DNA from 3 places in the Pseudomonas sp. FP597 genome. Region 1 is predicted to be linked to each of the others. Evidence: riboswitches for the same ligand, from Rfam matches in the RefSeq annotation. Region 1 holds a riboswitch; each other region holds the start of a gene.

What was found. A riboswitch is a leader RNA that binds a small molecule or an ion and turns the genes downstream of it on or off. The one in region 1 is predicted to bind cobalamin.
Region 2: it holds a riboswitch for cobalamin, as region 1 does, so the genes downstream of both, cobO (cob(I)yrinic acid a,c-diamide adenosyltransferase) here and cobW (cobalamin biosynthesis protein CobW) in region 1, are expected to answer to the same signal.
Region 3: it holds a riboswitch for cobalamin, as region 1 does, so the genes downstream of both, PSH66_RS20030 (ABC transporter substrate-binding protein) here and cobW (cobalamin biosynthesis protein CobW) in region 1, are expected to answer to the same signal.

Annotation. Positions count from the first base shown of each region.
Region 1 is NZ_CP117432.1:2,984,141-2,988,324, reverse strand. It holds gene cobN (cobaltochelatase subunit CobN) at 1-314, opposite strand, end outside; gene cobW (cobalamin biosynthesis protein CobW) at 318-1,379, opposite strand; cobalamin riboswitch at 1,472-1,671, opposite strand; cobalamin riboswitch at 1,714-1,919, shown strand; gene PSH66_RS13925 (CbtB-domain containing protein) at 2,015-2,203, shown strand; gene PSH66_RS13920 (CbtA family protein) at 2,215-2,919, shown strand; gene PSH66_RS13915 (cobalamin biosynthesis protein) at 2,916-3,308, shown strand; gene cobM (precorrin-4 C(11)-methyltransferase) at 3,377-4,123, shown strand.
Region 2 is NZ_CP117432.1:4,659,635-4,663,818, reverse strand. It holds gene PSH66_RS21240 (C40 family peptidase) at 1-118, shown strand, start outside; gene PSH66_RS21235 (sorbosone dehydrogenase family protein) at 201-1,514, opposite strand; cobalamin riboswitch at 1,614-1,860, shown strand; gene cobO (cob(I)yrinic acid a,c-diamide adenosyltransferase) at 1,938-2,549, shown strand; gene PSH66_RS21225 (cobyrinate a,c-diamide synthase) at 2,546-3,874, shown strand; gene bluB (5,6-dimethylbenzimidazole synthase) at 3,871-4,184, shown strand, end outside.
Region 3 is NZ_CP117432.1:4,401,717-4,405,900, forward strand. It holds gene PSH66_RS20010 (aldehyde dehydrogenase family protein) at 1-188, shown strand, start outside; gene PSH66_RS20015 (protealysin inhibitor emfourin) at 231-536, opposite strand; gene PSH66_RS20020 (M4 family metallopeptidase) at 565-1,626, opposite strand; gene PSH66_RS20025 (DNA/RNA non-specific endonuclease) at 1,759-2,685, shown strand; cobalamin riboswitch at 2,723-2,917, shown strand; gene PSH66_RS20030 (ABC transporter substrate-binding protein) at 3,031-4,041, shown strand; gene PSH66_RS20035 (iron ABC transporter permease) at 4,038-4,184, shown strand, end outside.

The DNA.
Region 1 (4,184 bases):
TCGGCCAGCTCCACCAGGCGCTCGATGCCATAGCGCCAATAACCGATACCGCCATGCAGCGAAAGCAGGATGACCTTGGCATGGCGTAGCACTTCGTCGACGTACAGGTCGACCGACGCGTGGTTCTGCACCTGCATCGGGTTGGCCAGGCGCAGGCTGGGGTAATCGTCGGGTAGCTGTTGCGCCGCTTCGGCCAGCAGCGCCAGGCTCGAATCGCCGCTGCACAGGATCACCAGTTCGGCAGGGGTCTGGCCAAGGTCGGCGATATTGTCGTCCGCGACGAAACCACCGGGCTGAGTCCTGAGCAGGTGCATGGGTTAAACGCTGAGCGCTGCGCGCAACTGCGCTTCAAGGCCGGCGGCATCCAGGTCCTGGCCGATCAGCACCAGGCGCGTGATGCGCGCCTCGTCAGCGCCCCAGGCACGGTCGAAGTGCTTGTCGAAACGCGTGCCCACGCCCTGGACCAGCAGACGCATCGGCTTGTTCGGGATCGCGGCGAAGCCTTTGACGCGCAGGATGCCGTGCTGCACCACCAGTTGGGTCAGCGCGTCGAGCAGCAAGGCTTCGTCGGCCTGCGGCAGGTCGATGGAGATCGAGTCAAAAGCGTCATGGTCGTGATCGTCTTCACCGTCGTGATGATGATCGTGATGGCTGTGGCGACCGTCGATGTGCTCTTCGGAGCCGGCACCCAGGCCGATCAGCACGTCCAGCGGAACGCGGCCACTGCTGGCTTCGATGACTTTCACCGCCGGCGGCAGCTCTTGGGCGACTTCCAGGCGCACGCGGGCCAGGTCTTCGCGGCTGATCAGGTCGGATTTATTGAGGATCACCAGGTCGGCGCTGGCCAACTGGTCGGCGAACAGCTCGTGCAAGGGCGACTCGTGATCCAGATTCGGGTCGAGCTTGCGCTGGGCGTCGACCTGGTCGGGGAACGCGGCGAAGGTACCGGCGGCCACGGCGGGGCTGTCGACCACGGTGATCACCGCGTCAACCGTGCAGGCGCTGCGGATTTCCGGCCACTGGAAGGCTTGCACCAACGGTTTTGGCAGCGCCAGGCCCGAGGTTTCGATGAGGATATGGTCGAGGTCGCCGCGACGGGCCACCAGCTCACGCATCACCGGGAAGAATTCTTCCTGCACGGTGCAGCACAGGCAGCCGTTGGCCAGTTCGTAGACACGACCGTTGGCTTCTTCCTCGGTGCAACCGATAGAGCACTGCTTGAGGATTTCACCGTCGATGCCCAGCTCGCCGAACTCGTTGACGATCACGGCGATGCGACGGCCCTGGGCATTGTCGAGCATATGGCGCAGCAAGGTGGTTTTGCCCGACCCGAGGAAGCCGGTAACGATGGTGACGGGAAGTTTGGCCAGTGTTTTCATCGGATGCCCTTGAGGGCGGGCATACGGGACGATAAGCCCTGCGACGGCGCGCAGCAGCGGATTTCGTCACCGGATCACCCCGCCCGGTTGAAGTGGAAAATCGGTTGCGAGGCAGGTCTCCTGGCTAGGGGCATGCGGGCCATCAGGCCGGCGCCGGCTGCGCCTTCCCGCCTGATGGGCAGTGGCATGGCAGTCGGTAAACCCTTCACAGTTGCGGGGGCAGCCACGGATTGAACCGTGTTCCCTTCTTAGCTTCGGCCTGGGCCGAAGAACCTCGCAGGATGCAAGGCTACAGGTGCTCGGTCAATTTGACTACCGTCGCTCTGCATGCTTTCCTACAGGCCTTGTTTCGGGTGCCCTTCACAGGGTGAAACGGGAAACCGGTGCGTCATCGACAGATGGCCAGTCCGGTGCTGCCCCCGCAACGGTAAGCGAGCGAAGCGTCAGATCCACTGTGTCGGTATGGCATGGGAAGGCGATGCTTTATAGACCCAGAGTCCCTCGCGAGCCCGGAGACCGGCCCGAAAAATCAGATAACAAACCCGCGGTGGGCGGGCGCTGTTCAAAACCCTGCGTGCCCGGCTCGCGGGGTTTTCATGCGCTCGTTTCACCCTGACACCTGAAAGGGACGCGCCATGTCGATCATCAGCAGCACCTCAGCTACCGCCAGCAGTACCACTACCCTCAGCCAACGTCTGACCGCCGCCATCGGCGCGTCGATCCTCGGCGCGTGCCTGGTGTATTTCGCCGGCTTCTCGCACATCGAGGCGGTGCACAACGCCGCCCACGATACCCGCCACAGCGCCGCGTTCCCGTGCCACTGAGGCCTGCCGAGATGATCAAGCGTATTGCGCAAACCGCAGGATTCACTGGCCTTTTGGCCGCCCTGCTGCTGACCCTGCTGCAAAGTTTCTGGGTCGCCCCGCTGATTCTGCAGGCGGAAACCTTTGAGCACGCCCCGGCAACCGCCGAAGTAGCCCACGAACACGGCGCCGGCGCCGCTGCCCACAGCCACGACGCCGAAGCCTGGTCGCCGGAAGACGGCTGGCAGCGCGTGCTGTCCACCACCGGCGGCAATCTGGTGGTCGCCGTCGGTTTTGCGCTGATGCTGGCAGGCTTGTACACCCTGCGCGCACCCACCCGCACCGCCCAGGGCCTGCTCTGGGGCCTGGCCGGTTATGCGACCTTTGTGCTGGCGCCCACCCTCGGCCTGCCGCCGGAATTGCCGGGCACTGCCGCCGCCGAGCTGGCGCTGCGCCAGACCTGGTGGATCGGCACCGCCGCGTCTACCGCTGTCGGAATTGCACTGATCGTGTTCGGCCGCCATTGGCTGCTCAAAGTGCTGGGCGCGGCCATCCTGGCAGTGCCGCACGTGATCGGCGCGCCCCAACCGCAAGTGCACTCGATGCTGGCGCCAGAAGCGCTGGAGGCTCAATTCAAGATCGCTTCGCAGTTGACCAACATGGCGTTCTGGCTGGCACTGGGCCTGATCAGCGCCTGGCTGTTCCGGCGCAACCGCGATGATCACTACTCGGCATGACCTGCGTCGTCGGCCTGGGCTGCCAGCGCGGTTGTGAGGTTTACACCCTGCTGGCGCTGTTTGATGCCGCCCTCGCCGAGGGCGGCATCGATCGCCAGCGCATCACCGCACTGGCCAGCCTCGATCGCAAACAGGATGAGCCCGGTTTGCTCGACCTGGCGCGGTTGCTCAAGCTGCCCTTGCAGTGTTTCAGTGCCACGCAGTTGGCTGTTTATGAAGACCGTCTCAGCCACAAATCGGCGGTCGCATTTGCCCATACGGGCTGCTACGGCATCGCCGAAAGTGCCGCGCTGGCGCTTGCCGAACAGCTCACCAATGCCCCGGCCCGCCTGTTGATCACCCGCAAAAAAAACGCCCAGGCCACCTTTGCATTGGCCTGCGGCGACTAAACGCTCGATAATCGCCCTTCCCGATCATGAACAACCTTCATGCTCGCCGCTTGTCACAGGATTTGCGTATGACCGTCTACTTCATCGGCGCCGGCCCCGGCGACCCGGAATTGATCACCGTCAAAGGCCAGCGCCTGATTCGCCAGTGCCCGGTGATCATTTATGCCGGCTCGTTGGTGCCTGCGGCGGTGCTGGTAGGCCATCAGGCGCAGCAAGTGGTCAACAGCGCCGAATTGCACCTGGAACAGATCATCGACCTGATCAAGGCTGCCCACGCCAAAGGCCTGGACGTGGCCCGCGTACATTCCGGCGATCCCAGCCTGTATGGAGCGATTGGCGAGCAGATCCGGTATTTGCGCGAAGCGGGCATCCCGTTCCAGATCATCCCCGGCGTCACGGCGGTAGCCGCCTGCGCCGCCTTGCTGGAGACCGAACTGACCCTGCCGGATATCGCTCAGAGCGTGATCCTCACGCGCTACGCCGATAAAACCAGCATGCCGGCAGGCGAGGATTTCGACAGCCTGGCGCGTCACGGCACGACCATGGCGATTCACCTGGGGGTCAATCATCTGGAAAGGATCGTCGCCGATCTGCTGCCGCACTATGGCGCGGACTGCCCGATTGCAGTGGTGCACCGAGCGACGTGGCCGGATCAGGATTGGGTGGTGGGAACACTCAGTGATATTGCCGAGAAGGTGGCGGCCAAGGGGTTCAGGCGTACGGCGCTGATCGTGGTGGGACGGGTGCTGGCAAACGACGGTTTCAGTGAATCGTCGCTGTATCGGGCCGGGCATGCGCACCTCTATCGGCCTTGATATCTCACCTTACAAATTAACAGCAACACACTGATTTAACTGAACAAACACAAAAAAATGC
Region 2 (4,184 bases), 1.7 Mb from region 1:
GCATGCGCCGCAAACCGGCGGCACGGTGAAGCTGGATACCCTGTCCAAGGCGTATTGGCAGAATGCCTACTTGAGCGCCAAGCGTGTATTGCCAGCAAACCTGGCACGAAATCCCTAAAAGCAGCGATAAGCTTCAAGTTGTAAGCTGCAAGAGGGTGCACCGCCACCTTGCAGCTCCTAGCTTGAAGCTTGCGGCTTCGCTACCTAGCGGCCCACACCCGCCATACTTTATTCCCCACATCATCGGCCACCAGCAAATCCCCTTGCTGATCAATCACCACGCCCACCGGGCGGCCCATGGCTTTCTCGTCTTTATCGAGGAACCCAGTCAGTACGTCCACCGGCTTGCCCTTAGGCTGGCCTGCCTCGAACGGCACGAAGATCACCTTGTAGCCACTGTGCGGCTTGCGATTCCACGAGCCATGCTGGCCGATGAACGCGCCGTTGCTGAACGGCGCCGGGAGTTTGCTGCCCTCGTCGAACGTCAGGCCCAAAGACGCGGTGTGAGGCCCGACCGCATAGTCCGGCGCGATTGCCTTGGCGACCAGGTCCAGGTTCTGCGGCGTGACGCGCACATCCACATGCTGGCCGTAATAGCTGAAGGGCCAGCCATAGAAACCGCCGTCCTTGACTGAGGTGATGTAGTCCGGCACCAGGTCGCTGCCGATCTCGTCGCGCTCATTCACTGCGGTCCACAGCTTGCCGCTCTGTGGTTCCCAGGCCATGCCGTTGGGATTGCGCAGGCCCGACGCGAAAATGCGGTGCTGGCCGCTGGCGCGATCCACTTCCCAAATAGCCGCGCGGCCTTGTTCCGCTTCAAGACCGTTTTCGCCGACGTTACTGTTGGAACCGACGCTCACATAGAGTTTGCTGCCGTCCTTGCTGGCGACCACGTTTTTGGTCCAATGGTGATTGATGCTACCGCCCGGCAGGTCGACCACCTTGGTCCCCAGTGCCTTGATCGCGGTTTCGCCCGCGTGGTACGGGAAGCGCAGCAGCTTGTCGGAGTCAGCCACATACAGGTCGTTGCCAACCAGCGTCATGCCGAACGGTGAATTGAGGTTTTCCAAGAACACCGTGCGCGTTTCGGCCACGCCGTCGTGGTCGGCATCGCGCAGCAACGTGATGCGGTTCGGGCTCGGCACACCCGCGCCGGCGCGGCCCATGACTTTTTCCATGACCCAGCCACGAATGCCCTTGGCATCATCGGGCTTGGGCGGCGCGTTGGTTTCAGCCACGAGCACATCGCCATTGGGCAACACATACAGCCAGCGCGGATGGTCCAGCCCTTCGGCAAATGCTGCTACCTGCGTTCCGGCTGCAGCGATGGGTTTGGCGCCCTCGGGCCAGCCAACGGCCGGGGCGATGTTGACGGTGGGGATCAATGTCTTGTTCGGCTCCGGTAATTGGGGTGACGGCCCTGTGCCGTCGGCGACCTGCAAGGTCGAAGTTTCTCCGCAGGCGACGAGGCTGCCTGCGAGCATCATCAGTAAGGCGAGTCTGGTTTTATGCATGATTTTCTCCGGTATACCTGTAAGGGTAGAGGAGTGCGGTGATGCGATGGTTCAAGTACACGGCCAGCTTTCATTGACGCTCCCCCATCAACCCACTAACCTTCGCCGCTTGTTCCAGGTGCTCTGTGACCCACGGGTCGACAGGGTGAAACAGGGAAGCCGGTGAGTGAGCGCGCTTGTACACAGCGCCGCCGCAATTCCGGCGCTGCCCCCGCAACGGTAAATGAGTCAAGACGCTGCCTTTTGCCACTGTATCGCTCGCGATATGGGAAGGCGCAGCGTCGGTCTGTTCGCTTCAGAACGCCGCTCATGAGCCCGGAGACCGGCCTGGATCAATCAACAGCATCACGGTGGGCGATGCTTGGCTGTTTGTGTTTCTTTTTCCTGCCCGCCGTTTTTGTCCAGCCCCAACGGAGAGCTGCCATGACCGATACCCCCGACCGCGACGAACGCCACCTGGCGCGCATGCTGCGCAAAAAAGCCGTGATCGACGAGCGCATCGCCAACTCTCCCAATGAATGCGGATTGCTGCTGGTGCTCACCGGCAACGGCAAGGGCAAGAGCAGCTCGGCGTTCGGCATGCTGGCCCGGGCCATGGGGCACGGCATGCAGTGCGGCGTGGTGCAGTTCATCAAGGGACGTAACAGTACCGGCGAAGAGCTGTTCTTCCGCCGTTTCCCCGAGCAGGTGCGCTTCCATGTCATGGGCGAGGGCTTTACGTGGGAAACCCAGGATCGCCAGCGCGACATCGCCGCCGCCGAGGCCGCCTGGGCCGTGTCGCGCCAATTGCTGCAAGACCCGTCCATTGGCCTGGTGGTACTGGACGAGCTGAATATCGCCCTCAAGCACGGCTACCTCGACCTCGACCAGGTCCTCAGTGACCTGCAGGCCCGCCCGCCGATGCAACACGTGGTGGTTACGGGGCGTGGCGCCAAGCCTGAATTGGTTGAAATGGGCGATACCGTCACCGAAATGGGCATGCTCAAGCACGCGTTCCAGGCCGGTATCAAGGCACAGAAGGGCGTCGAACTTTGAATCAGCCCCGTCAGTGCCCCGCCGTATTGATTGCCGCACCGGCATCCGGCCAGGGCAAGACCACCGTCACCGCCGCGCTCGCCCGTTTGCACCGCAACCTGGGGCGCAAGGTGCGCGTGTTCAAATGCGGCCCGGATTTCCTGGACCCGATGATCCACGAGCGCGCCAGCGGTGCGCCGGTGTATCAATTGGACATGTGGATGGTGGGCGAGCAGGAAAGTCGCCGCCTGCTGTGGGAAGCGGCGGGGGAGGCCGACCTGATCCTGATCGAAGGCGTGATGGGCCTGTTCGACGGCACGCCGTCCAGCGCCGACCTGGCGCGGCACTTCGGTGTGCCGGTGCTGGGTGTGATCGACGGCACCGCCATGGCCCAGACCTTTGGCGCGCTGGCGTTGGGCCTGGCGCGTTACCAGCCCGACTTGCCGTTCGCCGGCGTACTGGCCAACCGCGTCGGCACCTTGCGCCATGCGCAGTTGCTCGAAGGCAGCCTCACCGAAGGCCTGCGCTGGTACGGCGCGTTGTCCCGCGAGACCGGGATCGAACTGCCCAGCCGCCACCTGGGCCTGGTGCAGGCCAGTGAACTCAATGACCTCGATGTGCGCCTGGACGCCGCCGCCCAGGCCCTGGGCAGCAGTTGCGAAGTCGCGCTGCCACCGCCGGTGACCTTCGCCGCACCGCAGGTGATCGAGGCCGAGCCGTTGCTGGCCGGCGTGCGCATCGCGGTCGCTCGCGACGAAGCGTTCGCCTTCACCTACGGTGCCAGCCTCGATCTGTTACGGGCCATGGGCGCCGAGCTGAAGTTCTTTTCGCCTATCCACGATAGCCATTTGCCTGACACCGATAGCCTGTATTTGCCCGGTGGCTACCCGGAACTGCACCATCAAGCGCTGTCGGAAAATACCCCGATGCTCGCTGCGATCCGCGCCCATCACGCCGCCGGTAAGCCGCTGCTCGCAGAATGTGGTGGCATGCTCTATCTGCTGGATTCGCTCACCGATGTCGACGGCAGCCGCGCCGAACTGCTCGGCCTTTTACAGGGCGATGCGGTGATGCAAAAGAAACTTGCGGCCCTGGCTTTGCAAAGCGTCGAGTTGCCGGAAGGCGTGTTGCGTGGGCACACGTATCACCATTCCCTGACCAGCACCGAGTGCCAGCCGATTGCCCGTGGCCTGAGCCCGAACGGTGGGCGCGGTGCCGAAGCGGTCTTTCGGCAGGGGCGGATGACGGCCTCTTATGTGCACTTCTATTTTCCGTCGAATCCGACTGCGGTAGCCGCCTTGTTTGCACCCAATGTGGGAGGGGGCTTGCCCCCGATAGGGCCATGACCGACTACGCCTTTCCCCAGGCCGACCGCGACGCCGTCTACCGTGCCATCGCCGAACGCCGTGACATGCGCCACTTCAGCGGCGGCACGGTGGCCCCCGAGTTGCTGCACCGCCTGCTCCTGGCCGCACACCAGGCGCCCAGTGTCGGCTTGATGCAACCATGGCGTTTCATCCGCATCAGCGACCGTCACCTGCGTGGGCAAATCCAGCAGTTGGTGGAAGAAGAGCGCGTGCGTACCGCCGAGGCCTTGGGCGAGCGTTCCGATGAATTCATGAAGCTCAAGGTCGAGGGCATCCACGACTGCGCCGA
Region 3 (4,184 bases), 1.4 Mb from region 1:
ATGCGGCGAAGGCGCGGCACATCGCCAACCAGCTGGACACCGGCGGGATCTTCGTCAACGCCTTCAGCGTGTCCGACCCTCGGGTGGCGTTTGGCGGTGTGAAAAAGAGCGGGTTCGGCCGTGAACTGTCGCACTTCGGCGTGCGCGAGTTCTGCAACGCGCAGACCGTGTGGCTGGATCGCAAATAACAGGTCCTGGGGAGCTGCGCTGTTTTGACGTTAAACGATGCCTCAACAGCGAACATGCCGGCGTACACACTGCACCAACCCATCCAGCGCCTGGGATTTCACCGGCGCCAGCACACACACCGTGTGCTCGCGCTCACCCTCGGTCACCGTCAGGGTGTAATGCACCTGGCCGGGTTTACCCGGCTCTGGAGCGGTACTTTGCGGCAACTGAAAGAAGTCAGACGCCTCGACCAGTTGCCGCAGCTCTTGCCTCTCCGGCTCGGGCAGCGCGTCCAGTTCGACGCTGTGAGGCTTGGCCAGGCCCGGAAAAAACGCCGGGCCGCCGTTTTCCTTGATTGAAATTCGCATGACTGTTCCTCGCCGCCCTGGCGGCTTGTCAGACATTGATGCCCACCGCTTTCCAACCGTCCTTGACCGCCTTCTGCTCTTCCTTGTTGATGCCGTACAGCCGACCGGCGACATCGTAAGTGATACGGGCAAAACGCAAAAAGCCCGAGTTCGGCCGCAGCCGCGCATCACGCAAGGCGTCGTACCAGATGCGACCGGCGCGCTCCCAGGCGAACCCACCCAGCCGGGTGGCCACCTGATAGAACGCATGGTTGGGAATACCGGAATTGATATGCACGCCGCCATTGTCGTCGTAGGTCTGCACAAAATCATCCATGTGTCCGGGTTGAGGGTCCTTGCCCAGCAGCTTGTCATCGAACGCCGTACCGGGGGCCTGCATCGAACGCAGCGCGGTGCCTTTGATTTTCTGGGTAAACAGCCCTTTGCCGATCAACCAGTCGGCGTCTTCGGCCTTCTGCTGCAACGCGTGCTGCTTGATCAGTGAGCCGAACACATCCGACAGCGACTCGTTCAACGCGCCGGACTGGTTGAAATACATCAGCTTGGCCTCATCCTCGGTCACGCCATGGGCCAACTCATGACCAATCACGTCGAGGGCCACGGTGAAGCGGTTGAACAACTGCCCGTCGCCATCGCCAAACACCATCTGGGTCGAGTTCCAGAAGGCATTGTTGTAGTCCTTGCCAAAATGCACGGTGGCGTCCAGCGCCATGCCGGCATCGTCGATGGAGTTGCGGTCGAATACCTCGTCGAAAAAGTCGAAGGTCGCGCCCAGGCCGTCATAGGCTTCGTCGACCGCCGCATCACCACTGGCGGGCTGCCCCTCGCCGCGGATCAGTTTGCCGGGCAGGGTGTCGGTGCCGTCGGCGCTGTAGATTGAGCGGCGTTTGCCCGCTCCCATGGCCACGGCCATGTGGGCCGGGCCTCGGGCAGGCACGGCGAGCATGCGCAACGAGCGGAATGTGCTGTCCTTGGCCCGTGTGCGTAACGCAATTTCACGCTGGGCTTTATCACCGTGACGGGCGATCTGATCGAGCATGTACGGAGGAATCAGGCAAAAAATCGGATTGCGGTGGTGGCGAACACACATAAGCTGGCTCCATTCTGGCGTGTGGTGAACTCCGGATAACCGTTTCAGGATAGTCCGGCTGTCAGTGCCTGGCCTAAATTGTCATGAACCTATGTTGCAGTATGTTTATCTCAGGCCCGCAAGGAGCAGCCCATGCCCGCACGTAAAGTCAATGTCGACCTGTCCCACCGCCCCAGGCTCGCCGATCTGCGCCCGTTGATCGCGCCCTTTCCCACACTCCTGGAGGCCAGGGCCCCGACGCCGCGCACCACGCCGGCCAAGGACCTGCACAACCGCAGCGGTTACGCTGAAGACTTCCTCGGCAGTTTCGTGGTGCCATGGCCTACGGTCAACGAAACGTTGGCGGCTGACGTGCAACCACGGCTGGACTACACGCACTTTTCCATCACGATGTCACGCTCCCGACGACTGGCCCACTATGTGGGGGTCAACATCGACGGCGCACGGCATGTGGACATCGTGCGCAGCAACGACAGCTGGGCCTACGACGGCCGCCTGCCGCTCGACGCCCAAGTGGGCGAGGACCTCTACGCCGGCAACGGCCTGGACCGCGGCCATCTGGTACGGCGCCAGGACCCCAACTGGGGCGACGAGGCAACCACCGCCAACCTCGACACCTTCCATTTCACCAACTGCTCACCGCAGATGAGCGGCTTCAACCAGAAGACCTGGCTCGAACTCGAAGACTATCTCCTCGACAACACCCAGCGCTGGAAAGCCCGTGCCACGGTGTTCACCGGCCCGGTCTTCGCCGACGACGACCGCCTGTACCGTGGCGTCAAAATCCCCAAGGCATTCTGGAAAGTCGTCGCGTACCTGAGCGACGATGGCAAGCCTTCAGCCAGCGCCTACATGATCGACCAAAGCCGTGAACTGGGTCAGCTCGACCTGGTCTTCGGGCAGCTCAGAACCTACCAGCGCAGCGTGATCCAGATCGAAGGCTTGACCGGCATTCGCTTTGGCAACCTGGCCGATTACGACGGGTTCAGCAATGAAGAGCGCGCTACCGGGACGCGCATCGAAGCGCTGATCCGGGGGCCTGAAGATATTCGCGTGTGACCGGGCTCACTTCGACCTCCCGCTCCCGCGCCGAATCAACTACCATACCGCCGCCGGTTCCCCCACGGGACTAATAGGGAATTCGAAGCGCCGCCCGCGGCGCCAATCGAAACTGCCCCCGCAACTGTAGGTGCCGAGCCTGCTCCTCAACGCCACTGGACACCGTCCGGGAAGGCTGGAGCGAGGCGACGACGCATCAGTCAGGAGACCTGCCGGCCCAGCAACATCACTACCGGCGGGGTGTCCGGGAAGGACATCCTCGCCTGCCCGAGCGGCAGCGTTCGAGGGCGTATTTCCGAGCCGTACCTCCCCTGCTTCACGTACGGTTCACACGGAGATCGCCCCATGCTGCCACACGTTACCGCCCTGCTCACCGGGCTGGGCTTCTGTGCCCTGGCCCACGCGGCCCCCGCTCATTACCCGCTGACCGTCGAAAACTGCGGCAGCAGCGTCACCTTCCAGCAAGCCCCGACACGCAGCGTGACCATCGGCCAGGCCGCCACCGAAATGCTTTACGCCCTGGGCGTGGGCAACACCGTGGTCGGCACCTCGCTGTGGTTCAACAGCGTGCTGCCGCAGTTCAAGGCGCAAAACGACGGCATCGAACGCCTGGCTAACAACGAGCCAAGCTTTGAAGCGGTGATCGCCAAGCGCCCGCAACTGGTGGCCGCCGAGCTGGAATGGGTGGTCGGCCCGCAAGGCGTGGTCGGCACTCGCGAGCAATTCCATGAACTGAAGATTCCCACCTACGTGCTGCCCTCCGACTGCGAAGGCAAGGACAACCTGGTGGGCGCCGACGGCACGCGGCTGGAGCAGTTCCACATTGAGACAATCTACAAAAGCATCCACCAATTGGCGCAGATTTTCGACGTCCAGGATCGCGGCGAACAACTGAACGATGCACTCAAGGCGCGCCTGGCCAAGTCCGTCGCCACCGCGCAAGGCAAGGGCTTGAAACAGGCCAGCGCACTGGTGTGGTTCTCCAGCGCGGAGATGGCCAGCGACCCGTACGTGGCCGGCCACAAGGGCGTTCCCGAATTCATGCTCGACACCCTTGGTTTGCACAACGTGGTGCAATCGGATGAAGAGTGGCCCGCCGTCGGCTGGGAAACCCTCGCCAAGGCCAACCCGACCTTCCTGGTGATCGCCCGCATGGACCGCCGCCGCTACCCCGCCGACGACCATGAAAAGAAACTCGCCTTCCTGCGCAGCGACCCGGTCACGCGCAACATGGACGCGGTAAAAAACAACCGCATCATCATCCTCGACGCCCTGGCGCTGCAGGCCAGCCTGCGCACCTTTGATGGCCTTGAACAATTGGCCGGGGCCATCGACGGCTACGACCTGTCCAAATGATCCGTACCTTACTTGCCCTCGCGCTGCTGCTGGCCGCCGTCCTTGCCGGCGTGGCCATCGGCGAAACCGCCATCGAACCGCAGGTGGTGTTGCAGGTGCTGGCCAACAAACTGTGGAACGCCGGCTACGTGCTGGACCCCATC